DNA from 3 places in the Phreatobacter sp. GW821-FHT04C01 genome. Region 3 is predicted to be linked to each of the others. Evidence: predicted binding sites of a transcription regulator. Region 3 holds the regulator's gene; each other region holds the start of a gene.
The links. The regulator PhoB, encoded in region 3, activates phosphate uptake and scavenging genes when phosphate is short. The targets are predictions, from matches to a motif close to TGTCATNNANCTGTCAT.
Positions count from the first base shown of each region.

Region 1 (8,010 bases), on a different contig from region 3:
GAGCCTGCCGACCGAAGGCGCCGGCATCGTGGTGCACGACGTGCATCGCGAGCAGGAGGGGTGAGGGGGAGATCGAGGAGGCTGCCGGGGTCGCATACATGCGGGGCGTGAACGTGGCAGCGCCGAAGCAGGCGGCCGGTTGCCAAGATTCTCTACGTCACTCCCGGCGAGCCAGAGCAGAAGCCCTTGCTTCTGCGGAGGCGAGGGAAGGGGGTGACGTCCGACGCTCCTGTCGCGCAGTGTGAATCCAAACCCTGCCGAGAGGCTCTTCGAAGCACCACCTTGCCATCGTGCTACGCACCACCTCCCACCGCTCACCGCCGGCGCGAGATCCAGCGGAACAGGGCGTAGACCGCCGCCGAGGACAGCGCCATCAGGCCCAGCGCCCAGAGCGAGCCGTGATTGGTCTCGGCGAGCGGCAGGTCCTTGGTGTTCATGCCGAAAATACCGGAGATCAGGGTCGGCGGCAGGAACAGGGCGCCGAGAATGGTCAGCGTGTCGAGATTGCGGTTGGTCTCGGCCACCAGCTTGGTGCTGACCTCGTCCTGCAGCAGCCGCGCGCGCTCGCGCATCGCCACCACCTCGTGGTCGAGGCCGTCGAGGCGTTGCACCAGCTGGGCATGCTGCAGGTGCAGCGCCTGGGGCAGGGCGGCCACCCCGTCGCGGTCGAGCCGGTGAAACAGGCTGCGCAGGCCGAGCAACTGGCGGTGCAGCCGGACCGCGGTGCGCCGGAGCCGCCCGAGCTCGGCGCGTTCGTCGCTGCTCCGCCGCGTCAGCACGCGATCCTCGATGGCGTCGAGCTGGCTGCCGATATCGTCGACCAGCGTATCGATGGCATCGGCGACGTGATCGATGACCGTGTCGAGCAGAGCCGCGACATTCTTCAGGCGATGGCCCTGGCGCAGTTTCTGGCGGGCGAGTTCGGTGGCGTGCAGCGTCTCGTGCCGCGCGGTGATCATCCGCCGCTCGCTCATGGCGAACCGCAAATGACCGATCTGGTGGGTGACCTGGTTCAGGTCGCGCACGAGGTCGGCGATCACGCCGTAGATGCAGCCCTCGACGGCGTGCAATTGCTGGTGCCGGTCGGTGCCGCGCATCAGCGCCAGTGCCGGTTCCGGCAGGCCCGAGGCGGTGTCGAGCCAATGGGCGGCGCGCTGGTCGCCGAGATTGAAATGGAGCCAGAGCCAGCCATCGTGGCGGTCCTCCGGCGGGGCGTCGACGGGAAGTTCCTCCGCCGTGCCGTCGGCATGGATGCGAAAGGCCCAGACGAGGCCCGGGATGATCGTCCCGGGCCCGTCGGCCTGCCCCCGCGTCGGCGCCTGGGGCGTCGACGCGGAGGTTTCGATTGCGGCGGTCACGGTCAGAACACCTGACGGAAGAACACGTAGAGGCTGGCCGACAGCATGATCGCCACCGGCAAGGTCAGCACCCAGGCCATCAGCAGGTTGCGCACCGTCGCCATCTGCAAGCCCGAGCCGTTCGCCGCCATGGTGCCGGCGACGCCCGATGACAGCACATGGGTGGTCGACACCGGCAGGCCGTAAATGTCGGCGGCGGCGATCGTGCCGGCGGCCACCAGCTCGGCCGAGGCACCCTGGGCATAGGTCAGGTGGGTCTTGCCGATCTTTTCACCGACGGTGACCACGATGCGCTTCCAGCCGACCATGGTGCCGAGACCGAGCGCCACCGCGACCGCGATCTTGACCCAGAGCGGGATGAACTTGGTCGCGTTGTCGAGCGACTTCTTATAGGCGTTGACCGCGGTCACTTCCGCCGCCGAGAGGTCGTTGGCCTTATCCTTCATCAGGAAACGCAGGGCTTCGGAGGCGAGATACATGTCGTTGCGGGTATTGCCGACCGCGTCCGCCGGCACCTTGGCCAGCGAACCGTAGCGGGCCACCTGGCCCGAGATGTCGGAGATCAGTGCCGACAAGGCCGGGTAGGTCGCTTCGGTGATCTTGCGCTGCGACACGTAGATGGTCACGGCCTGGCGCGGATCGGCGACGATCATCGAGGGCGGCGACTTGCTCTCGACCACCGCCTTGGCGGCCTGCGAGTTCTGCTGGAACGAGGCGATCTCGGAATCCGGCATGGCGCGGTTGAGCGCATAGGCCATCGGCACGGTGCCGATCAGGATCAGCATGATCAGGCCCATGCCCTTCTGGCCGTCATTCGAGCCGTGGGCGAAGCTGACGCCGGTGCAGGTGGCGATCAGGATGGAGCGGATCCACAGGGGCGGCGGCTGGTTGCCCTTCGGCTCGTCATAGAGGGCGGGGTTGCGCACCAGCACCTTCAGCGAGATCAGCACCAGCGCCGCGGCGCAGAAGCCGAACAGCGGCGAGAGCAGCAGCGACCAGCCGATTTCGGTGGCCTTGGTCCAGTCGACGCCGGCGGTGCCGTCGCCGCCCGACATCAGCGAATTGGCGATGCCGACGCCGATGATCGAGCCGATCAGGGTGTGCGAGCTGGACGCCGGCAGGCCGAGATACCAGGTGCCGAGGTTCCAGATGATCGCGGCGATCAAAAGCGCGAAGACCATGGCGAAACCGGCGCCCGAACCGACCTGCAGGATCAGTTCGACCGGCAGCAGCGAGATGATGCCGAAGGCCACCGCGCCGCTCGACACCAGCACGCCGAGAAAGTTGAAGAAGCCGGACCAGACCACCGCGACATTGGCCGGCAGCGAGTGGGTATAGATGACGGTCGCCACCGCATTGGCGGTGTCGTGGAAGCCGTTGACGAATTCGAAGCCGAGCGCGATCAGCAGCGCCACGAACAGCAGGAGATAGGGCAGGAAGGTGGTGATCCGGGCGCCGGAGGCGTCGACGTCGACATAGAGGCTATAGGCGACGTAGAGCAAGCCGGCCGCCAGGATGCCGAAGAACATGATGGCGGTGAGCGGATTGGACGCGTGGTCCAGTTTGGGGCCCTTGGTCAGGGCCGGCTCCAGCGAGCCGTGTAGTGTTGCATCAGTCATCGTTGCCACTCCTCAACAATTTCGGCGTGACACTCCCTCCGGCCTGTGACGCCTGGATGACCGATTTGTTGAGAATTTATTGGATTGTGCCTGCGCGCCGTTGCGGAAGCGGCGGCTGTCGCTCCGTCACATGGCTGGCATCGAGCCTCGTTTAGATCCGCGCGTTCGAGCGTCGGCGGTGGACTGGGACGTCCGTCCGCCGCCGCGCTTCGTCCCGGCACGGATTGCAGCATGTCGCGCCTGTTGAACGCTTTCTGCTCGGCCGGACGGGCGATCGCTGCCGGTGCCGCGGGATTGGCCTGGGCCTTGTCGGCCGGTCAGGTTCTGGCGCAAGGCGCGGTGCTGCATGCCCCGGAGCCGTCGAGCGTCGAATATGGCTTTCTCAACAATTCGGACATGGACAAGGCCGGCACGCTCTCGGTCGAGCTGGACTCGGTCGGCATTTTCGGCCGGCGCGGCCGCAACTTCGCCTCCGCCGATACCCAGCTGAGCCTGGCCTATGCGCTCACCGACCATGTCCAGGTGACCATCGGCCCGCAATTCACCCTGGCCGCCATGCATGTCGTGCCGGGCCTGCCTGATGGCGCGCGCGCCGTCATCGGCGGGGTCGGCGGCGATCTGCGCCTGCGCCTCGTCGACCGGCGCACCAATCCGTTCGGTCTCACCTTGCAGCTCACGCCGCAATTGCGTTTCGCCGACGAGGCGGTGCGCGGCGGCATCGCCTATGGCCTGGCGGTGAACCTGGCGATCGACCGCGAGCTCATCGCCAACAGCCTGTTCGGCACGCTGAACCTGACCTACGAGCTCAACCAGGCCCATGTCGACGGCATTCCCGGCTGGGATCGCGGCACCCGCCTCGGTTTTGGCCTCGGGCTGGCGACCCGGGTGACCAATACGCTGCATGTCGGCGCCGAGTTTCGCTATCTCCGCCGCCATGACGGCTTCGGCATCGGCCGCTTCCAGGGCCAGGCGCTCTATCTCGGCCCCACCGTCTATGCCGAGTTCGGCCGCAACTGGTGGGCGTCGCTCAGCTGGCAGGCGCAGATATCCGGTCACGAGGCCGGCAACCCGCGCGACATGGACCTGATCGGCTTCGAGCGCCACCAGGTCCGGCTGCGGTTGGGGTATGAGTTCTAGGGTGTGACCGCTCAAGGCGGAAAAATCCCGCACGGAGGTTAGTCGCCCTTCGCGGCGGCCGTCGCTATTGCCGTGCGCTTCAACTCGAAATCCGCCGCTCGATGATTTTGATCGGCAAATTTAAGTGCAGAGAATTCGTGGATGCCCGGGCCAAGCCCGGCAGGACGATGCGTTGGCGTCAGAAGCTTCCCGAACGGGCGCGGGTCCGTTCGATCCCCACACGCCTCGCTCCAAGAATAATCTCGTCTTGGCCGGGGTTGTCCCGGCCATCCACGACTTGAGTTCATTTTCTCCTGGTGACGGTCCCTCCTGCGATCCGACCCGTCATACCGGCAGGCACAGCACCGTGCCGGCCGGGCCGATCCAGAGCGACAGCGTGCCATAGCCGGCGATCAGCAGGCCGACGGCGACGCGCGTCGGGCGCGAGCGGGCCATCGGGCGCAGCGCGGTCAGCGCGAAGGCGCTGCCGACCACCGCGGGCAAGGTGCCGAGACCGAAGCCGAACATCAGGGCGGCGCCGCCGGCACCGGATCCGGTCAGCAGCGCGGTGAACAGCGCGCCATAGACCATGGCGCAGGGCATGAAGCCCCAGAGGATGCCGGTCGCCAGGGCTGCTGAGCCCGGCGGTCCACGGCCGGCCAGCGGCAGCGCCGCGATGCGGCGGCCGATCGGCGCGGCCAGGCGGTCCAGCATGGAGAGCGAGGGCAGCAGCCCGGCGGTGGAAAGGCCGATCCAGCCGAGCGCCAGAGCCGCGGCCCAGCGCAGCACGCGAAAGGCCGCGGCCTGGTCGAACAGCCCGGCCAGTCCGGAGCCGAACGCGCCGAGAAGGCCGCCGGCCGTCGCATAAGCGATGATCCGCCCGCCCTGGGTCAGGAGCAGCGTGCGGGCGCGGTCCGTGGCGCGATCCTCCGGCGCCAGCGTGAACACCAGCGCCGACGCGATGCCGCCGCACATGCCCGCGCAATGCAGGCTCGCGGCGAGCCCCATCAGGAGACCGGCATAGACAGGCAGTTGCCACGACATGGCGTCCGGTGCCTCAGACCGCCCGCGAATGCCGGCCGGCCTTGGCCAGATGCGCGTCGAAGGCGGAGGCGACCAGGCGCAAATAGGGCCGGCCGGCCTCGGGCACGCCGATCCGCCGGCCGTCCCAGGACACCAGCCCTTGCTCGGTCAAGGGCGCGAGCCGCCGGATATCCGCGTCGAACAGCCGGGGATCGACGCGAAAGCGATCGGCGACCTCGCCGAGATCCGCACTCATGCCGCACATCAGATCGCCGATCACCGCGGCGCGCAACCGGTCTTCCGCCGACAGGCGCAGGCCGCGCGTGGTCGCCGGCATGCCCTGCGCGATGGCGCGGCCGTAGCCGGCAAGGTCGGTGGCGTTCTGCACGAAGCCTTGTGGCAATTGCCCGATGGCGGAGGCGCCGAGGCCGATCAGGGCGTCGGCGCTGTCGGTCGCATAGCCCTGGAAATTCCGCCTCAGGTCCTTGGCCCGCGCCGCGCGCGCCATGCCGTCGCCGGGCAAGGCGAAATGGTCGAGGCCGACAGCTTCGTAGCCCAGCGCCAGGAGCCGGCTCCGGGCGCTCGCCTCCTGGCCGAGCCGCGTCGCCGGGGCGGGCAGGGCCGCCTCGTCGATCAGCCGCTGATGGGTCTTGAACCAGGGCACATGGGCATAACCGAACAGGGCGATGCGATCGGGCGCGAGCGCCGCGGCGAGATCGATCGTCCGCGCGACATCGTCGATCGATTGCTCCGGCAGGCCGTACATCAGGTCGAAGCTGATCGCCGCGATACCGGCCGCGCGCAAGGCGTCGACGGCCGCGGCCACCACGGCATAGGGCTGCACGCGTCCGATCGCGGCTTGGACATGCGGGTTGAAGTCCTGGACGCCGAGGCTCGCGCGGGTGACGCCGAGCCGGCCGAGATCGGCGGCGAGCGCTTTCGACACATGGCGCGGATCGAGCTCGATGGCGTGGTCGAGCCCGGAGGCGAGATCGAACCTGAGCGCCAGCCGCTCGACGACGGCGGACAGGCCCTCGGCGCCGAACATGCCCGGCGTGCCGCCGCCCCAATGCAGGTGCCGGACCTTGCGGGCGACCATCGCCGAGGCGACGAGGTCGATCTCGCCGATCATCTGGCTGCGATAGCGCAGGACCGGCTCGGCGCGCCGCACCACCTTGGTGTGGCAGCCGCAATAGCTGCACATGGCCGCGCAGAACGGCACATGCAGATAGAGCGACAGGCTGGTGCAGGGCGAGAGCTGCGCGAGCCACTGGCGGTAGACCAGGGCATCGATGCCGGCATGGAAATGCGGAGCCGTCGGATAGGACGTGTAGCGCGGCACCGGGCGGCCGGCGAGCTCGATCAGCGAAGGCGTCTCTGGTGCCATGGATATTGAGCCTGATGTCGGGGCAGGCGGGAGCCGGCCGACCGGCCGGACCGCCTCGACGTCAGGGGACGCGCGCCGGCGGCCCGCCGCCTTGATCGAGATCAAACCCGGCCGCCGCGGAGCGCGGCAACCACCGGCTTGTTGATCTGCGTCAATGTCGCGGCCCCCCGACGCGAGGATGGTCCGGCCGACGCAAGAGGGCCGGCGCGGCCCGCCTGCGCTTCGGATTCTCGGGGAGAGGCGACCCATGGTGCAGGCGACACCGACACCACAGAAAACCATGTCGGGGGCGGAGATCTTTGCCATTCTGGCCTATGCCGCGACGGCGCTGCTGTGCCTTGTCGTCGCCGCCAAGGCGGTCGACGGCGGCTATGCCTTTCACGCCTGGCTCGGCGTGCTGGCCTGTTTCGCCTCGGTGGTCGCGCTCGGCAATCGCTATCTGGCGCGGCCGGCCGCCGTGGCTCAGGAGATCGACGGCCGGCCGAACTATAATTTCGGCCCGGTGAAATTCGCGACCGCCGCGTCCGTGTTCTGGGGCATTGCCGGTTTCAGCGTCGGCCTGCTCATCGCCTCGCAGTTGGCGTGGCCCTGGCTCAACCTGGATCTGCCCTGGACCAATTTCGGCCGGATGCGGCCGCTGCATACCTCGGCGGTCATCTTCGCCTTCGGCGGCAACGTGCTGATCGCGACGTCGTTCTACGTGGTGCAGAAGACCTGCCGGGCGCGGCTCGCCGGCGATCTCGCCCCCTGGTTCGTCGTGCTCGGCTACAACTTCTTCATCGTCATCGCCGGCACCGGCTATTTGCTCGGCATCACCCAGGGCAAGGAATATGCGGAACCGGAATGGTATGCCGACCTGTTCCTGACGGTCGTCTGGGTCACCTATCTCATGGTGTTCCTGGCCACCCTCTGGAAGCGCCGGGAACCGCATATCTTCGTGGCGAACTGGTTCTATCTCGCCTTCATCGTGACCATCGCCGTGCTGCATCTCGGCAACAATGCCAGCGTGCCGGTGTCGCTCTATTCGCCCAAGAGCTACATCGTCTGGTCCGGCGTCCAGGATGCCATGTTCCAGTGGTGGTACGGCCATAACGCGGTGGGCTTCTTCCTCACCGCCGGCTTCCTGGCCATCATGTATTACTTCATCCCGAAGCGGGCCGAGCGACCGATCTATTCCTACCGGCTGTCGATCGTCCATTTCTGGGCGCTGATCTTCCTCTATATCTGGGCCGGCCCCCACCACCTGCACTACACCGCCTTGCCGGACTGGGCGCAGACGCTGGGCATGACCTTCTCGATCATGCTGTGGATGCCGTCCTGGGGCGGCATGATCAACGGCCTGATGACGCTGTCGGGCGCCTGGGACAAGCTGCGCACCGACCCGGTCCTGCGCCTGATGGTGGTGTCGCTGGCCTTCTACGGCATGTCGACCTTCGAGGGGCCGATGATGTCGATCAAGGCGGTCAATTCGCTGTCGCATTACACCGACTGGACCATCGGCCACGTC
Region 1 covers NZ_JBWKTP010000007.1:297,380-305,389, forward strand. The annotation lists gene AC07WJ_RS25425 (patatin-like phospholipase family protein) at 1-64, shown strand, start outside; gene AC07WJ_RS25430 (transporter) at 315-1,358, opposite strand; gene AC07WJ_RS25435 (inorganic phosphate transporter) at 1,361-2,977, opposite strand; gene AC07WJ_RS25440 (DUF6662 family protein) at 3,209-4,114, shown strand; gene AC07WJ_RS25445 (sulfite exporter TauE/SafE family protein) at 4,439-5,137, opposite strand; gene hemN (oxygen-independent coproporphyrinogen III oxidase) at 5,151-6,503, opposite strand; gene ccoN (cytochrome-c oxidase, cbb3-type subunit I) at 6,784-8,010, shown strand, end outside.
Region 1: a site for PhoB is predicted at 3,023-3,039, ahead of AC07WJ_RS25435 (inorganic phosphate transporter). Genes of this name have one in related genera too.

Region 2 (8,010 bases), 270 kb from region 3:
GTCGGCGAGCGCCGCCAGCCGGGCTTTTTCGCCATCGCGCCCGAGCACGTGGCCGAAGCCGACCTCGCCGCTCGGCAGCGCCACGGCGGCGCGGGTGACGGTCGCCTCGCCCAGATTGAAGGGGGCGCCGTCGCCGCCGATGCGGCCGCGCACCATGACGAGGCCGATCTCGGGCGCCCGGAGCGTGCGGACCGCCGGCATGGGCGAGATCGTGGTTTCGATCAATGCCAGCTCGGCCGATGTGGCCCGGGCGGCGATGGCCATGGCGGCCTTGCGGGCGGCCTGGATGGCGTCGGGTGGGGAATCAGTGTCGGTCATTGGCTGGGTCATGGGTTGTATATTCATCTAGATGACTATACTTTTATGACAGTGCCGCTGGATGATCAAGCCGAATGATCACATCGTCCCGGCGTGATATCGACGATCGGATGAAAAGGGGGCTGCGGCGGGCCGCCGCGACGCGCGGCGCATTTCCCACCGGGGCCATGACAGGCGAATGACGAGGCAAGCGATGCTGGCACGCGGCGGCGGTGTCACGGTCTGGCGGCAGATCGCCGAGGCGATGGAGGCCGATATTGTCGGCGGCGGCTTGCCGCCGGGGTCGCGCATGCCGACGGAAGCCGCCTTGTCGGCGCGCTTCGGCGTCAACCGGCATACCGTTCGCCAGGCGTTGAAATCGCTGGTCGAGAAGGGGCTGGTGCGGGTGGCGCAGGGGTCGGGCACCTATGTCGAGGCCAAGCCGCTGGCCTATCCGATCGGCATGCGCACGCGCTTTTCCGAGATCGTACTGGACCAGGAACGCGAGCCGGCGGGCCGGCTGATCGCTCACCGTATCGCCGGGGCGACGGCCGAGGTCGCGGCCGCGCTGCATCTGGTGCCCGACGATCCCGTCGTCATGGTCGACAGCATGCGTTTCGCCGACGGGGTGCCGATCTCCTGGGGCTATTCAGCCTTTCCCTTGCCGCGCTTTGCCCGGGTGCCCGAGGTCTATGCCGCGACCGGCTCGATCTCGGCCGCGCTCGCCGCTTGCGGCGTGCCGGATTACCGGCGGACCTCCACCCATGTCGGCGCGGCTATCGCCGACCGGATCGATGCCGAACGGCTGGAAGTCGGCCTCGGCCGGCCGATCCTTGTCATGGAGGCCGTCAATGTCGACCCCGACGGCATTCCGATTCAGTGGGGCCGCTCGCATTTCTCCGCCGACCGGGTGCGCATCACGGTGGGAAGCTAGGACCGGCTTGCCGGTGATTGTGACCCTTTGGCTGGATGGGCGTCGCGGCGCCTGTCGCTGCGCTTTCAGCCGTGAACATTCAGTTGACCCGGGTTTGGTTGGCATTGCGCCGATGGACCCAAGCGGAAATCGCCCATTGGAATGGCGCACACCCCGGAACGGCCGTTCTCTATGAGCAATAGGAGTGAAGTCGTGGATGGCCGGGACAAGCCCGGCCAAGACGAGAAGTGCCTTCGAGGGGGCCTCGGGCTCGATAGCCACAAGTCCGTGCCGCGGCCCAGGGTCGTGTGAGGCTCGCACATCGTCTTGCCCGGGCTTGTCCCGGGCATCCACGACTTGTTTGCAGCCAAATCGGCCAGTCAAAATCTCCGCGCAGCGGCACCAGCCTGAAGTTCGCGCACTGCCTCCGACGCTCAGCGCCTCTGCGCGCTGTCGCCGATCAGCGCGAAGCGCAGGCGGGTCGAGACGACGTCGATGGCCATGACGGTGATGAGGACCATCAGGATCAGGGCCGAGACCTGCTGATATTCCAGCACCCGGATCTGCTCGGCCAGATGCAGGCCGATGCCGCCGGCGCCGACAATGCCGATAATGGTGGCCGAGCGCGTATTGCTTTCGAAATAATAGAGCACCTGGCTGCCGATGACCGGCAGGATCTGCGGAAGAAGGCCGAAGCGCATGGCGTCGAGCCCGCTGCCGCCGACCGAGGCGACGCCTTCGACCGCCTTGCGATCGGCCGCCTCGATGGCTTCGGAAAACAGCTTGCCGAACACGCCGAAATTGGCGGTGACCAGCGCCAGCACGCCGGCAAAGGGACCGAGGCCGACGACGCTGACCCAGATCAGTGCCCAGATCAGTTCGTCGACACCCCTGATGGTGTCGAGAAAGCGCCGCGACAGGAAATGCACCACCCCATTGGGGATGACGTTCTTGGCGGCGAGGAAGCCGAAGGGAAAGGCGAGCAGGGCGGCCGCCATGACGCCGAGAAAGGCGATGGCGACGGTTTCGGCCAGGGCGTGCAGGTAGATCAGGAATTTCGACCAGCTGCCGGTCGAGGGCGGGATCATGCGCCAGAGAAATTCGGCGAGCTTGCCGAGGCCGAGCAGCAGTTTCGGCAGGGAGAATTCCAGCTGGACGAGGCCGAAGACGAGCAGGGCGGCAAGCGCCACCAGCGTGCCGATGACCCGGGCGCGATGGCCGATCGAGGGCGTGAAGATATCGGGATAGCGGGTTCTGAGGTCGGCCTCGCGGGCGCGGGCATCGGCGACGATGGGGTGCAGCGTGTTCGCGGTCATGACCGCTTCTCCATGCCGATCAGCTGGTGGCGCACACGCTCGGTGGCGAGATCGATGACCATGACGGTGACGATGATCAGCACCAGGATCGCCGAGACGTCGGAATAGTAGAACTTGCGGATGGCCTCGATCAGGTCCTGGCCGATGCCGCCGGCGCCGACGAAACCCATCACCGCCGCGCCGCGGACATTCACCTCGAAACGCAGCAGCGCATAGCTGACGAAATTCGACAGGACCTGCGGCACCACGGCGAAGCGCACGGTCTCGGTCCAGGTGGCGCCGGTGGCGGTCAGGCCGTCGACCGGCTTCATGTCGATATTCTCGACCACTTCGGCGAACAGCTTGCCGAGCGCGCCGGCGGTGTGAATGGCGATGGCGAGCACGCCGGGAACCGGCCCGAGGCCGAAGGCGACGACGAAGATCAGGGCGAAGACGATCTCGGGAACGGTACGGCAGAATTCCAGGAAGCGCTTGGCGCCGACGCGGATCCACGGGCTCGGCGTCAGGTTGCCGGCGGCGAAGAAGCAGAGCGCGAAACCGGCAATGGCGCCGAGCACGGTGCCGACATAGGCGATCAGCAGCGTCTCGGCCAGAAGCGTCAGCCATTTGCTGAAGCCCCACATCCACTCGACCGGATCGACGAGCACGAAACGTCCGGTGGCCGGCCCGTTGTCCAGCGTGAAGATGCGGCCGATGTAATCGGTGAAACGCCAGAGATTGCCGACGAACTTGGACAGATCGACATCGGTGACGGCGCCGGCGACGAAGGTGGCGCAGCCGAACAGGACGAGGCCGAGGATCAATTGCCGGCGCTTGGCGCCGACCGCTTCGCCATAGGCGCGCCGAAGCGGCTCGAGCTGCTGGTCGGGCAGGCGGGGAATGGCGCTCGCCATGAACGTGTCTCCGGAGAAGGATTTGAGCGCCCGGCAAAGAAACGGGGTGGGCCGCGAAAGGACCCACCCCGGGAGGTTGCTCGGAGGTCGCTCAGGAACGCGCGCGGCGCATCTGGTCGACGAATTTCTGCAGCTCGACAATGGTTTCGTAGTCGCGATGCGAGACGGCGTGGAAGCCGAGATCCTTGCCGTCGGACAGGCGGTCGAAGGCGGCCTTGGCCTTGGCCGGGGCGTCCATGAAGGCTTTCAGGATGGCCGCGCGGGCTTCTTCCGGCAGCGAGGTGATGAAGGCGTAGGGCGAGCCGGCGATCAGGTCGGACTTGAAGATCATTTTGAAGTCCTCGGCGCGCACCATGTTCTTGTTGGCCATGCGCGAGAGGTTGGAATCGGTCTCGGAGTTCCACCAGTTGAAGGCGGCGTCGCAGGTGCCCTGCTGGACGGCGGTCACGGCGTTCTCGTGGGAACCGGCATAAACGACGCGGGCGAAGAACTGGTCGGGATTGGTGATGCCGAGCTTGCTCAGGGCAAAGCGCGGCACATTGTTGCCGGAGGTCGAATTGGGGTCGACGAGACAGAGGTTCTTGCCGCGCAGATCTTCGATCTTGGTGGCCGGGTTGTTGGCGCGCACATAGAGCACCGAATAATAGCCGATCGAACCGTCGGAATTGATCGAGGTGACGAAGGGCTCGACGGCGCCGTTGGTGACGGTGCGGGCGCGGACATAGGATGCCGGGCCGTAATAGGCGAGCTGGATCTGGCCGGCGCGCTGGCCTTCGATGACCGCGGCATAGTCATTGGCGATGCGCAGCGTCACCTTGGTGCCGAGCTCGCGCGCCAGATAGTCGACGAAGGGAGCGTAGCGCTCGGTCACGCCCGAGGCGTTCTCGGCCGGGATGACGGCGAGCACCAGCTCGGGATAGCGGCTCTGCCAGCTCTGCGTCTGGGCCTGCACGGCGGTGGCGGCGATGGCGAGGCCGGCGAGGCCGGCCAGCACGTTGCGGCGGGTGAACATGGTCGTGTCTCCGAAAAAAGGCGGATTGGGCGAACGGGTCAGGCCAGAGCCGCGGCGGCAAAGGCGCCGGCCGCCGCGGGAACCGGGGTATGGCTGTCGATGACGTCGTCGGCCTCGATGCCGTAGAGCTCGCGCGCTGCGGCATGGGTCAGTTCGGCCGGCGAGCCGTCGAACACGACCCGGCCCTGGGCCATGCCGACGAGGCGGTCGCAATAGGTCTTGGCGAGGTCGAGCGAATGAAGATTGCAGATCACCGTGATGCCGTAGTGACGGTTGATCCGCTGCAGCGCGTCCATGACGATGCGGGTGTTGCGCGGGTCGAGCGAGGCGATCGGCTCGTCGGCGAGAATGAATTTCGGTTCCTGGACCAGGGCGCGGGCGATCGCCACGCGCTGCTGCTGGCCGCCGGACAGGCTTTCGGCGCGCTGGCTGGCGAGCGAGCCGATGTCGAACTGTTCCAGCGCCGACAGCGCGATGGCCTTGTCCTCGGCCGTCCACAGCTTGAGCAGGGCGCGGGCCTGGCTGACATGGTTGAGCCGGCCCATCAGCACATTGGTCAGCACGTCGAGGCGGCCGACCAGGTTGAACTGCTGAAAGATCATGGCGCAGGACTGGCGCCAGGCGCGCAGTTCGGCGCCGTGAAGGCCGGTGACGTCGCGGCCGTCGAACAGGATACGGCCTTCGGAGGGGTCCTGCAGGCGATTGATCATGCGCAGCAGCGTCGATTTGCCGGCGCCCGAACGGCCGATCACGCCGATGAAGGCCCCCTCGGCGATGTCGAGCGAGACGTCCGACACGGCGGCCTTCGCGCCAAATCGTCGGGTGACCTTGTCGATGGTGAGCATGGGGCTGAGCCTCGGATGAAACAACGCGGCAGGCAGCGAGCAGAGGCCGCCATCTCGTCATCTCTCGGCTCTAGGACAGGCGAATAACAGTTTTGTGACGATGTTCTGCCGGGAACCTCAAGCAATAGTCGCAGATGATTACTTCGGAATTGTCATCCAGGTGTCATTGTTGTGTCATTCGGGCCGGCAAGACGATCCGGCTCGGCCCCCTGGGCGCGCGCACGCACAGCAGAAAGACCCGACATGACCAAGCTCGGCCTCGAACCGTCGATCCACCCGGACGCCATCGTCCGCAACAGCCGGTTCGGCGCCTATACCGAGGTCGGTGCGCGCACCGTGATCTCCGAAACCGTCATGGGCGACTATTCCTACATCGTCCAGGACGGCCAGATCGACATGTCCGATATCGGCAAATTCTGCTCGATCGCCGCGCATGTCCGGATCAATCCGGGCAATCACCCGACCGAGCGGGCGAGCCAGAGCCATTTCCTCTATCGCGCCTCGCGCTATTTCGACGGCGAGCCGGACGAAGCCGGCTTCTTCGACTGGCGCCGCTCCCATGCGGTGACGATCGGCCATGACGTCTGGATCGGCCATGGCGGGGTGGTGCTCGCCGGCCGCACCGTCGGCACCGGCGCGGTGGTGGCGGCCGGCGCCATCGTCACCAAGGACGTCGCACCCTATACGATCGTCGGCGGCAATCCGGCGCGGCCGATCCGTCGCCGTTTCGACGAACGGGTCGCCGAACGGTTGCAGGCGCTGGCCTGGTGGGACTGGACGCATGAACAATTGCGGCTGGCCTTGCCGGATTTCCGAAAGCTCGCCATCGAGGCTTTCCTGGACAAATACGAAAGCGAGGCCTGATATCGCGGCCGATATCGGCGCGGCCCGCCGCGGGGTGTCATGACGACGCCGGTTTGACGTTGTCGATCCGGTCCGCTTGATCCCGCGCGGGCGAACCTTCAGCATCGGTCGCGAGCGTCGGTTCGCTCGGGAGGTCCCATGTCTCTCTACCGGCTCGATCGCTATTTCACGCCGTCGTCGGTGGCCATTGTCGGCGCCACCGACCGGCAGGGTTCCATGGGCATGGCTTTGCTCGCCAACATGCGCCGGGCCGGCTACGAGGGCGGGCTCTACCCGGTCAACCCGCATCACCAGATGCTCGACGGGCTCGCCTGCTATCCGTCACTCGGTTCTCTGCCCGCCGTCCCCGACCTGGTCGTGCTGGCGACCCCCGGCCGCACCATTCCGGGGCTGGTCGCCGAAGCCTCCGCGCTCGGGGTGCCGGCGGCGGTGATCATCTCGGCGCTCGAGCGCGACGGTTACGGCGCGGCGGCGGGCCAGATCGCCAAAGCGGCCCGCGCCCATGGTCTCCGGATCGTCGGGCCGAACTGTTTCGGCGTGATCGCGCCGCATGGCAAGGTCGACGCGAGCTTTGCCTCGCGCGGCGCGAGGCCCGGGTCGCTCGCCTTCGTGTCGCAATCGGGAGCGATCGCCGCGGCCCTGCTGGAATGGGCGCATATGCGCAATATCGGCTTTTCCGGAGTGGTGACGATCGGTGATCAGCTGGATGTCGATGTCGGCGACTGGCTGGACTATTTCGCCGCGGATTATCGCAGCCGCGCCATCCTGCTCTACATCGAGGCGGTCACCGACGTGCGCAAGTTCATGGCCTCGGCCCGGGCGGCGGCGCGTTCCAAGCCGGTGATCGTGCTGAAATCCGGACGGCACCGGGCGGCGGCCAACGCGGCCCGATCGCATACCGGCGCCCTGGCCGGCGCCGACGACGTCTATGCCGCGGCCTTCGCGCGGGCCGGCCTGGTGCGGGTGAGCGACCTGGACGAATTGATCGCGGCGGCCGAGACGCTGTCGCGCTTCACGCCGTTTCACGGCGACCGGCTGGGCATCGTCACCAATGGCGGCGGCCTCGGCGTTCTCGCGGTCGACAGCCTGATCGATCGCGGCGGCAAGCTCGCCAGCCTCGGCGCCGCGACCTTGACCCGGCTCGAGGCGTCGATGCCGGCGATCTGGTCGCATGGCAATCCGATCGACATCATCGGCGACGCCGACGCCGCCCGCTATGACGAGGCGATGCAGGCGGCCCTCGACGATCCCAATGTCGACGCGGTGCTGGTGATGAACTGCCCGACCGCCTTGCTGCCGAGCCATGAGGCGGCCTCGGCGGTCGCCAATGTGGTGACCTCCAGGCGGTCCAGGGGCGAACGGGTCAAGCCGGTCTTCTCGGTCTGGCTCGGCGACCAGGAGGAGGCGACGACGATCTTCGCCGAGGCCGGCCTGCCGAGCTATCCGACCGAGTCGGAAGCCATTCGCGGCTTCATGCATATCGTCGGTTATACGCGCGGCCAGGCGGCCCTGCTGGAGACCCCGGAAAGCGCCGAGATCGTGCCGCCGGCCGACCTCGCCAGGCTGCGCGCGGCGATCGCCGAGACGGTCAAGGCGGGACGCCGATGGCTCGATCCGCTCCTGGTCGACCGCATCCTGTCGGCCTATGGCATCGCCACCATCCCGATCCGGCTGGCACGGACGGCCCAGGAAGCCGGCGACCACGCGGTGGAATTCCTGCGCGACGGCCACGCCTGCGCGGTGAAGATCCTGTCGCCCGACATCGTGCACAAGTCGGATGTCGGCGGCGTGCAGCTCGGCCTCGCGACGCGCGAGGCGGTGGAAGCGGCCGCCGCGGACATGTTGACCCGCATCATCAGGGAGGTGCCCA
Region 2 covers NZ_JBWKTP010000002.1:60,006-68,015, forward strand. The annotation lists gene phnG (phosphonate C-P lyase system protein PhnG) at 1-318, opposite strand, end outside; gene phnF (phosphonate metabolism transcriptional regulator PhnF) at 497-1,231, shown strand; gene phnE (phosphonate ABC transporter, permease protein PhnE) at 1,645-2,526, opposite strand; gene phnE (phosphonate ABC transporter, permease protein PhnE) at 2,523-3,419, opposite strand; gene phnD (phosphonate ABC transporter substrate-binding protein) at 3,511-4,431, opposite strand; gene phnC (phosphonate ABC transporter ATP-binding protein) at 4,470-5,276, opposite strand; gene AC07WJ_RS07370 (LbetaH domain-containing protein) at 5,520-6,140, shown strand; gene AC07WJ_RS07375 (bifunctional acetate--CoA ligase family protein/GNAT family N-acetyltransferase) at 6,279-8,010, shown strand, end outside.
Region 2: a site for PhoB is predicted at 5,427-5,443, ahead of phnC (phosphonate ABC transporter ATP-binding protein). Genes of this name have one in related genera too.

Region 3 (8,010 bases):
GAGGGCTGCCCATGGCTCCTCCTCTTTTGCAATTGCAGGATATCCGCCTCACCTTTGGCGGCACTCCGCTTCTGACCAGCGCCAATCTGTCGGTCGAGGCCGGCGACCGGCTGGCGCTTGTCGGGCGCAACGGCTCGGGCAAATCGACCCTGCTCAAGATCGCCGCCGGCCTGATCGAGGCCGATGGCGGCACGCGCTTCGCCCAGCCGAGCGCCACCATCCGCTACCTGCCGCAGGAGCCGGACCTGACCGGCTTCGCCACGACGCTGGCCTATGTCGAGGCCGGCCTCGGTCCCGGCGACGATCCCTATCGCGCGCGTTATCTGCTGAACGAGCTTGGCCTCTCGGGCGAGGAGGGGACCACCTCGCTGTCCGGCGGCGAGGTCAAGCGCGCGGTGCTGGCCAGAGCCCTGGCGCCTTCGCCCGACATCCTGATCCTCGACGAGCCGACCAACCATCTCGACCTGCCGGCCATCGAATGGCTGGAAAAGACCATTGCCGCCTCGCCATCCGCCATCGTCATGATCAGTCACGACCGGCGCTTCCTGGAAAACCTGTCGCGCGCCACCATCTGGCTCGACCGCGGCACCACCCGCCGCCTCGACAAGAGCTTTGCCTCGTTCGAGGCCTGGCGTGACGAAGTGCTGGAGCAGGAAGAAAAGGATCAGCACAAGCTCGACCGGCAGATCGCCCGCGAGGAGCATTGGCTGCGTTACGGCGTCTCGGCCAGGCGCAAGCGCAATGTCCGGCGGCTCGGCCAGCTCCAGGGCCTGCGCACCGACTTCCGCGAACATCGCAAGGCGGTCGGCAATGTCTCGATGACGATCAGCGACGCCGATCCCTCCGGCAAGCGGGTGGTCGAGGCGCGCGGCATCACCAAGGCTTTCGGCGAACGGGTCATCGTCGACGACCTCTCCATCCGCATCCTGCGCGGCGACCGGCTGGGCATTGTCGGCCCGAACGGCGCCGGCAAGACCACGCTGGTCGGTCTCCTCACCGGCACGCTCGCGCCCGACACCGGCAGCATCAAGCTCGGCACCAATCTCGCCATGGTGACGCTCGACCAGAAGCGCGAGGCGCTCGACCCCACCACCCCGCTGATGGACGCGCTGACGCTCGGCCGCGGTGACTATGTCACGGTCAATGGCGAGAACCGCCACGTCATCGGCTATATGAAGGACTTCCTGTTCACGCCCGAGCAGAAGGGCACGCCGGTCGGCGTGCTCTCCGGCGGCGAGCGCGGCCGGCTTTTGCTCGCCCGCGCCCTGGCGAGCCCGGCCAACCTGCTGGTGCTCGACGAGCCGACCAATGATCTCGACCTCGAGACCCTCGACCTCCTGCAGGAAATGCTGACCGATTTCCCCGGCACGGTGATCCTGGTCTCCCACGACCGCGATTTCCTCGACCGGGTCTGCACCTCCGTCCTGGTCAGCGAAGGCGAAGGCCGCTGGCTCGAATATGCCGGCGGCTATTCCGACATGGTCGCGCAGCGCGGCGTGGGCGTCACCGCCCGGGCGGCGGAGAAACAGGCCAGGCGCGCCGCCGAGCCCCAGGCAGCGCGTGACGACGGCCCGCAGGCCAGCGCCAAGCGCAAGCTGTCGTTTCGCGAGAAGCACGATCTCGACAGCCTGCCCAAGCGCATGGATGCGCTCGGCCGCGACATCGCCAAGCTGCAGGCGATCCTGGCCGATCACGGCCTGTTCGCGCGCGATCGCGCCGCTTTCGACAAGGCTTCCGCCGCGCTCGCCAAGGCGCAGGGCGAATTGCACGAGGCCGAGGAGCGCTGGCTCGAGCTCGAACTGCTGAAGGAAAGCCTCGAGGCCTGAAGCCCGGAAATCCGCAGACGCTTCGCCGGCTTGAAGCCTGCCGGCGATCTTGCGATGCTCACTCCCGCAGAGGTTGAATCGGGCCGCCAGACGCCCGGGCTGACACTCCGGGGGAAGCGGCATGGGGATCGACAGCGTTCTGATCCAGATCAATCCGACGGGTCAGCTGGCGCTCAACCTGATCCTGGCATTGATCATGTTCGGCGTGGCGCTGGAACTGCGTTGGAAGGACTTCACCGAAGTCTTTTCCCGGCCGCTGGCGCCGGTCACCGGCCTCGTCGCGCAGATCCTGATCCTGCCGGCGGTGACCTTTGTGATCACCATGATCCTGAAACCCCAGCCGAGCGTGGCGCTGGGCATGATCATCGTCGCCGCCTGCCCGGGCGGCAATATCTCCAACCTGATGACCCATCTGGCGCGCGGCAATACCGCGCTGTCGATCTCGATGACCGGCATCTCCAACATCCTGGCGGTGGTCACCACGCCGCTCAACATCCTGTTCTGGGCCGGCCTCAATCCGGCGACCGCGGCGCTGCTGCGCCAGGTCAGCATCGAACCGGCTTCGTTCCTCGGCACCACCGTGCTGCTGCTGGGCCTGCCGCTGGCGGCCGGCATGCTGACCGTGCATTTCCGGCCGCGCCTGGCGGAGCGGCTCCAACGGCCGTTCCAGATCGCCTCCTTCGTCTTCCTCATCGGCTTCATCGTCGCGGCGACCGCCGCCAATGGCCGTTATTTCCTCACCTTCGTCAGCGACATCATTCCCCTGGTGATTCTGCACAACACCATCGCGGTCGCGATCGGCTGGCTGGCGGCGCGGTTCTGGCGGCTCAGCGATTACGACACCCGCGCGATGGCGATCGAGGTGAGCATGCACAATTCGGGTCTGGGGCTGGCCCTCATTCTCAACCAGTTCGACGCGCTGGGCGGCGCCGCCCTGATCGCGGCCGGCTGGGGCATCTGGCATATCGTGTCGGGCTGGGCGCTGGCGGCTTTCTGGACCCGGCGCGACAGCAAGGCGGCCGCGGAATGAACCGGGGCATCCTGGTGACCGGCGCCGCCGGTTTCATCGGCCAGGGCCTGGTCAGGCAACTGGCCTCGCGTGGCGAAGCGCTCATCGGGCTCGACATCCGCGCGCCGGCGCAACCGGTGCCTGGTGTCGTCAATGAGCGCGGCGACATCTGCGACGGCTCGCTCGTCGCGCTCATGAAACGCCACAAGCCGCGGGTCGTGGTGCATCTGGCATCCGTGGTCGCTGCCGGCGGCGATCCCGAGCGCGACTATGCCATCGACGTGGTCGGTACCGGCAATGTCGTCAGGGCCTGCCTCGCCGCCGGCGTCACCCGCCTGGTGGTGACCTCCAGCGGCGCGGCCTATGGCTATCATGGCGACAATCCCCAGCCGCTCAGCGAGGCAGATCCGTTGCGCGGCAATGACGACTTCCCCTATTCGCGCCACAAGCGGCTGGTCGAGGAACTGCTCGCCGAAGCGCGCGCGACCCATGCCGAGCTCGAACAGGTGGTGTTCCGCCCCTGCACCGTGCTGGGGCCCGGTGTCCGCAACCAGATCACCGCCATTTTCGAACGCCCGGTGGTCATCGGCCTCGCCGGCAGCGCCACGCCCTTCAGCCTGATCAGCGAGACCGATGTCATTGCTGCCCTGGTCCGCGCGACCGATCCGGCAAGCCCATCGGGTATCTATAATCTCGCCGGTGACGGCACCCTGTCGCTCGCCGAGATCGCCGCGCGCATCGGCAAGCCCTATTGGCCGCTGCCGCCCGCCCTGCTGCGCGGCGCGCTGCGGCTGGCCAACCAGCTGACGCTGACCCGGCTCGGCCCGGCCCAGGTCAATTTCCTGCAATACCGGCCGGTTCTGTCCAATGACCGCCTGAAGACCGTCTTTGGTTATGTGCCGGCCTTGGCGGCGGCGGAGGTCTTCGACCGCTACTGGCAGGCGAGGGCCCGGTCATGACCTTCCTCGTCATTGGCGCCGGACCGGCCGGGCTCGCCACCGTCCGGGTGTTCAAGGAGGCGGGCCTGCCTTTCGAGGTGGTCGAACGCCATGCCGATATCGGTGGCCAGTGGCTCTACGACGCGCCGTCGAGCGGCGTCTATGCCTCGACCCATCTGATCTCGTCCAAGACCACCACGGCCTTCGCCGATTATCCCATGCCCGAGGACTGGCCGGCCTATCCCCACCACGCCCAGGTGCTCGGCTATCTCAGGAGCTATGCCCGCCATTTCGGCCTCTACCCGTCGATCCGCTTCAACCGGGCGGTGACCCGGCTGGCGCGCCGGGCGGATGGCTGGCAGGCGACCTTCGACGATGCGAGCAGCCGCGATTACGAGGGCGTGGTGATCGCCAACGGCCATCTGACCGATCCGGAACTGCCGCAGATCCCCGGCAGCTTTTCCGGCGAGTTGATGCATTCGAAAACCTACAAGAACGCCGCCATTTTCGACGGCAAGCGGGTGCTGATCGTCGGCATGGGCAATACCGGCTGCGATATCGCGGTCGACGCGGTGCACCGGGCCACCAAAGTGTTGTGGTCGGTCCGCTCGGGCAATCACTTCACCCCGAAATTCCTGCGCGGCAGGCCTGCCGACGAAGCCAGTCACAAGGCGAAATTCGCGCTGCCGCGCCGGCTGCGCTCGATCCTGCACGAGGCGGTGCTGCGCTTCGTCGTCGGCGCGCCCGAAAACTTCGGACTGCCGCGCCCGATGCACCGGCTCTATGACCGCACCCCGGTGGTCAATTCGCTGGTGCTGCAGCATCTCGGCCAGGGCGACATCCAGGTCCGCCCGCCGATCGAGGAGCTCGACGGCAACCGCGTCATCTTCACAGATGGCCGGGCCGACGAGGTCGATCTCGTACTGCTGGCCACCGGCTACCGCATCACCTTCCCGTTTCTCGACGAGGCGGCCCTCGCGGCTGAATTGAACTGGCGGACGCCGGCGCCGCACCTGCATCTGAACATTTTCCCGCCTGCCGACAACAACCTGTTCGTCGTCGGCATGATCGAAGGCGCCGGCATCGGCTGGCCCGGCCGCGACCTGCAGGCGCGAGCGGTTGTGGCCTATCTGACGGCCCGTCGCGACGCGCCCGACAAGGCCAGCGCCTTCCGCCGGGAGATCGCCCGCCATTGCGCGGCGCCGCGACCGAAGGATGCGGGGCCGCACGGCATCTTCATCGATTTTCTCGACTACAAGCGTGTGCTCGGCAAGCTCATCGCACAATTGAGCTGATTTGAGCCAAGGATGTTCGAGCACAGCATCGTTTGAACGACGCGCTTGGATGATCCTGCAAGGAAGGGCGGCCGGGCGATGACCAAGACCGCCCGGCAAGAGCCTCAGGCCGCGCCGGCGAAACGCTCGTTGAAGGCATAACCGGAACCGCGCACGGTGCGGATCGGGTCGGCCTCGCGCCCACGCTTCACCGCCTTGCGCAGGCGGCCGATATGAACGTCGACCGTGCGCTCGTCGATATAGACGTCACGGCCCCAGACGCCGTCGAGCAATTGCTCGCGGGTATAGACACGGCCCGGCGACTGCATCAGGAATTCGAGCAGCCGGAACTCGGTCGGCCCGAGCGTGATCTCGCGGCCGGAGCGATGGACCCGGCGCGTCTCGCGATCGAGCTCGATATCGCCCGACTTCAAGAGGCTCGACAGGTGCTCGGGCTTCGCCCGGCGCAGCAGCGCCCGGATTCGCGCCAGCAGCTCGGGGACGGAGAACGGCTTCACCACATAGTCGTCGGCGCCGGTGGCGAGCCCACGCACCCGCTCGCCTTCCTCGCCGCGGGCGGTGAGCATGATCACCGGCAGCCGCTCGGTTTCGGCGCGCAGCCGGATGCGCCGGCAAAGCTCGATGCCCGACAGCCCCGGCAGCATCCAGTCGAGCAGCATCAGATCGGGGACCGCCTCACGCAGCCGCACCTCGGCCTCGTCGCCGCGCATCACCGTTTCGACGCGGTAGCCTTCGGCTTCGAGATTGTAGCGGAGGAGAACGGTGATCGGTTCCTCGTCCTCGACCACCATGATGCGTGCGGTCATGAGATTATCCTTCGCGATTAACTGGCCGTCGTCACGATCGATGTGGTGTCGAGCTTCGGCCGCTCTTCGGCGAGCGTCGTGCCATTGACCACGTAGTAGATCGTCTCGGCGATATTGGTGGCGTGATCGCCGATGCGCTCCAGGTTCTTGGCGCAGAACAGCAGATGCGTGCAGGCGCCGATATTGCGCGGATCCTCGAGCATGTAGGTCAGGAGCTCGCGGAACAGCGAATTGTAGAGGGCGTCGATGTCGCCATCCGACTTCCAGACGTCGAGGGCGGCAGCCACGTCGCGCTGCGCGAAGGCGTCGAGCACCTCCTTGATGCGCTCGAGCGCCAGGCGCGCCATAGCATCGAAGCCGCCGGTCACCTTGGGCAGCGGCATCGAGCCGTTGATGGCGATGACCCGCTTGGCGATGTTCTTGGCGAGATCGGCGATCCGCTCCAGGTCGGCCGCGATGCGCAAGGCGCCGACGATCTCGCGCAGGTCGATCGCCATCGGCTGGCGCCGGGCGATGACCAGGATGCCGACCTCCTCGATCTCGCGCTGCATCGCATCGATGGTCGGGTCCGCGGCGCGCACCGTCGAGGCCAGCGCGACATCGCCGCGGATCAGTGCGTCGATGGCGCCGACGATCTGCTTTTCGGTCAGCCCGCCCATTTCGGCGACGCGTTGCGCCAACCCTTTCAGCTCGTTCTCGAATGCGCTGACGATGTGCTCGGTCATGCGGGTCTCCTGGTGGGCAGGGAAAAGGGGGCTTTTCCCTACCCTGATATGACGACGGTTCTATGCTTGCGACGTGACACATCAATGACGGTGAATCACGCAAGGCTTCAATTGCTTAGATGAGATGCGACAGGACCGCCGACAAGCATTTGCCGGCCGACTCGGCTATTCTGCCGCAGGCGACCCGCTGCGTGCCGGTGCCCCGGCGGCCGGCGCCTCGGCCTGCTCGGCCGCCGCCGCGGTTTCCAGCCGGACCGTGAAGGTCGCCCCGTCCCGCCCCTCGCTTTCGATCGCCAGGCGGCCGCGGTGGCGCTTGACGATATGCTTGACCAGCGCCAGGCCGAGGCCGGTACCGCCCTTTTCGCGGCTTGACGCCACGTCGACGCGGTAGAAGCGTTCGGTCAGGCGCGGCAGATGTTCCGGCGGAATGCCCGGGCCGTGGTCGCGGACCGCGACCACCGCCTCGTCGCGACGCTTGCCGCGCGGCTCGCGCCGGAGCGTGATCTCCACGGTCTTGCCTTCCGAGCCATATTTGATGGCATTCTGCACTAGGTTCTCGAACAGCCGGAACAGCTCGTCCTGGTCGCCCAGCACCACCAGCGCCGGCTCGGCGGCCGCGACGCCGACACTGACGCCAAGTGTCTGGGCATAGGGACCAAGGCTGTCACGCACCTGGCCGAGCAGCGGCACCAGATCGACCCGCGCCATCGGGCGGACATGTTCGTTCAGCTCGACCCGCGACAGCGAGAGCAGATCGTCGATCAGCCGGGCCATGCGATTGGCCTGGGCCAGCATGATCGCCAGGAACCGCTCACGGGCCGCCGGATCGTTCTTGGCGGGTCCCTGGATGGTTTCGACGAAACCGACCACCGAGGCCAGCGGCGTACGCAGCTCATGGCTGGCATTGGCGACGAAATCGGCGCGCAGGCGCTCCAGCCGACGCTCCTCGGTCAGGTCGCGCAGCGACACCAGCACGAAATCCGGGGTCGCTTCGTCGCGCGCCTTCACCGTCAGCGCCACCGGCGCCGCCTCGACGCGGAACCACCGGTTGACCGGCACCCGCTCGGTATAGTCGATCTCCTGGCTGGCATTGGTGGCGAGCGCCCGGCGCACCGCCTCGACCACTTCGGGGGTGCGCAGCGCCAAGGTCAGCGGCTCGCCGCGCTTGAGGCCGGCGATCAGGTCGATCGCCCTGGCATTGTGGCTGCGCACGATCAGTTTCGGATCGATCAGCATGGCCGGCGCCGGCAAGGCCGCGATCAGCCCTTCGATAGTGAGGTCGGTCAGCCGGGCGGCCCGGCGCGCCAGCTGTTCCGGATCCGGCGGGATCGGCGCGATGCTGGTGCGCCGCACGATCAGCGCGGCGACCGTCAACACCGCCACCGAACCGATGGCATAAGGCCACTCGACC
Region 3 covers NZ_JBWKTP010000002.1:325,795-333,804, reverse strand. The annotation lists gene AC07WJ_RS08495 (ABC-F family ATP-binding cassette domain-containing protein) at 12-1,826, shown strand; gene AC07WJ_RS08490 (bile acid:sodium symporter family protein) at 1,948-2,856, shown strand; gene AC07WJ_RS08485 (SDR family oxidoreductase) at 2,853-3,794, shown strand; gene AC07WJ_RS08480 (flavin-containing monooxygenase) at 3,791-5,068, shown strand; gene phoB (phosphate regulon transcriptional regulator PhoB) at 5,173-5,874, opposite strand; gene phoU (phosphate signaling complex protein PhoU) at 5,892-6,599, opposite strand; gene AC07WJ_RS08465 (ATP-binding protein) at 6,765-8,010, opposite strand, start outside.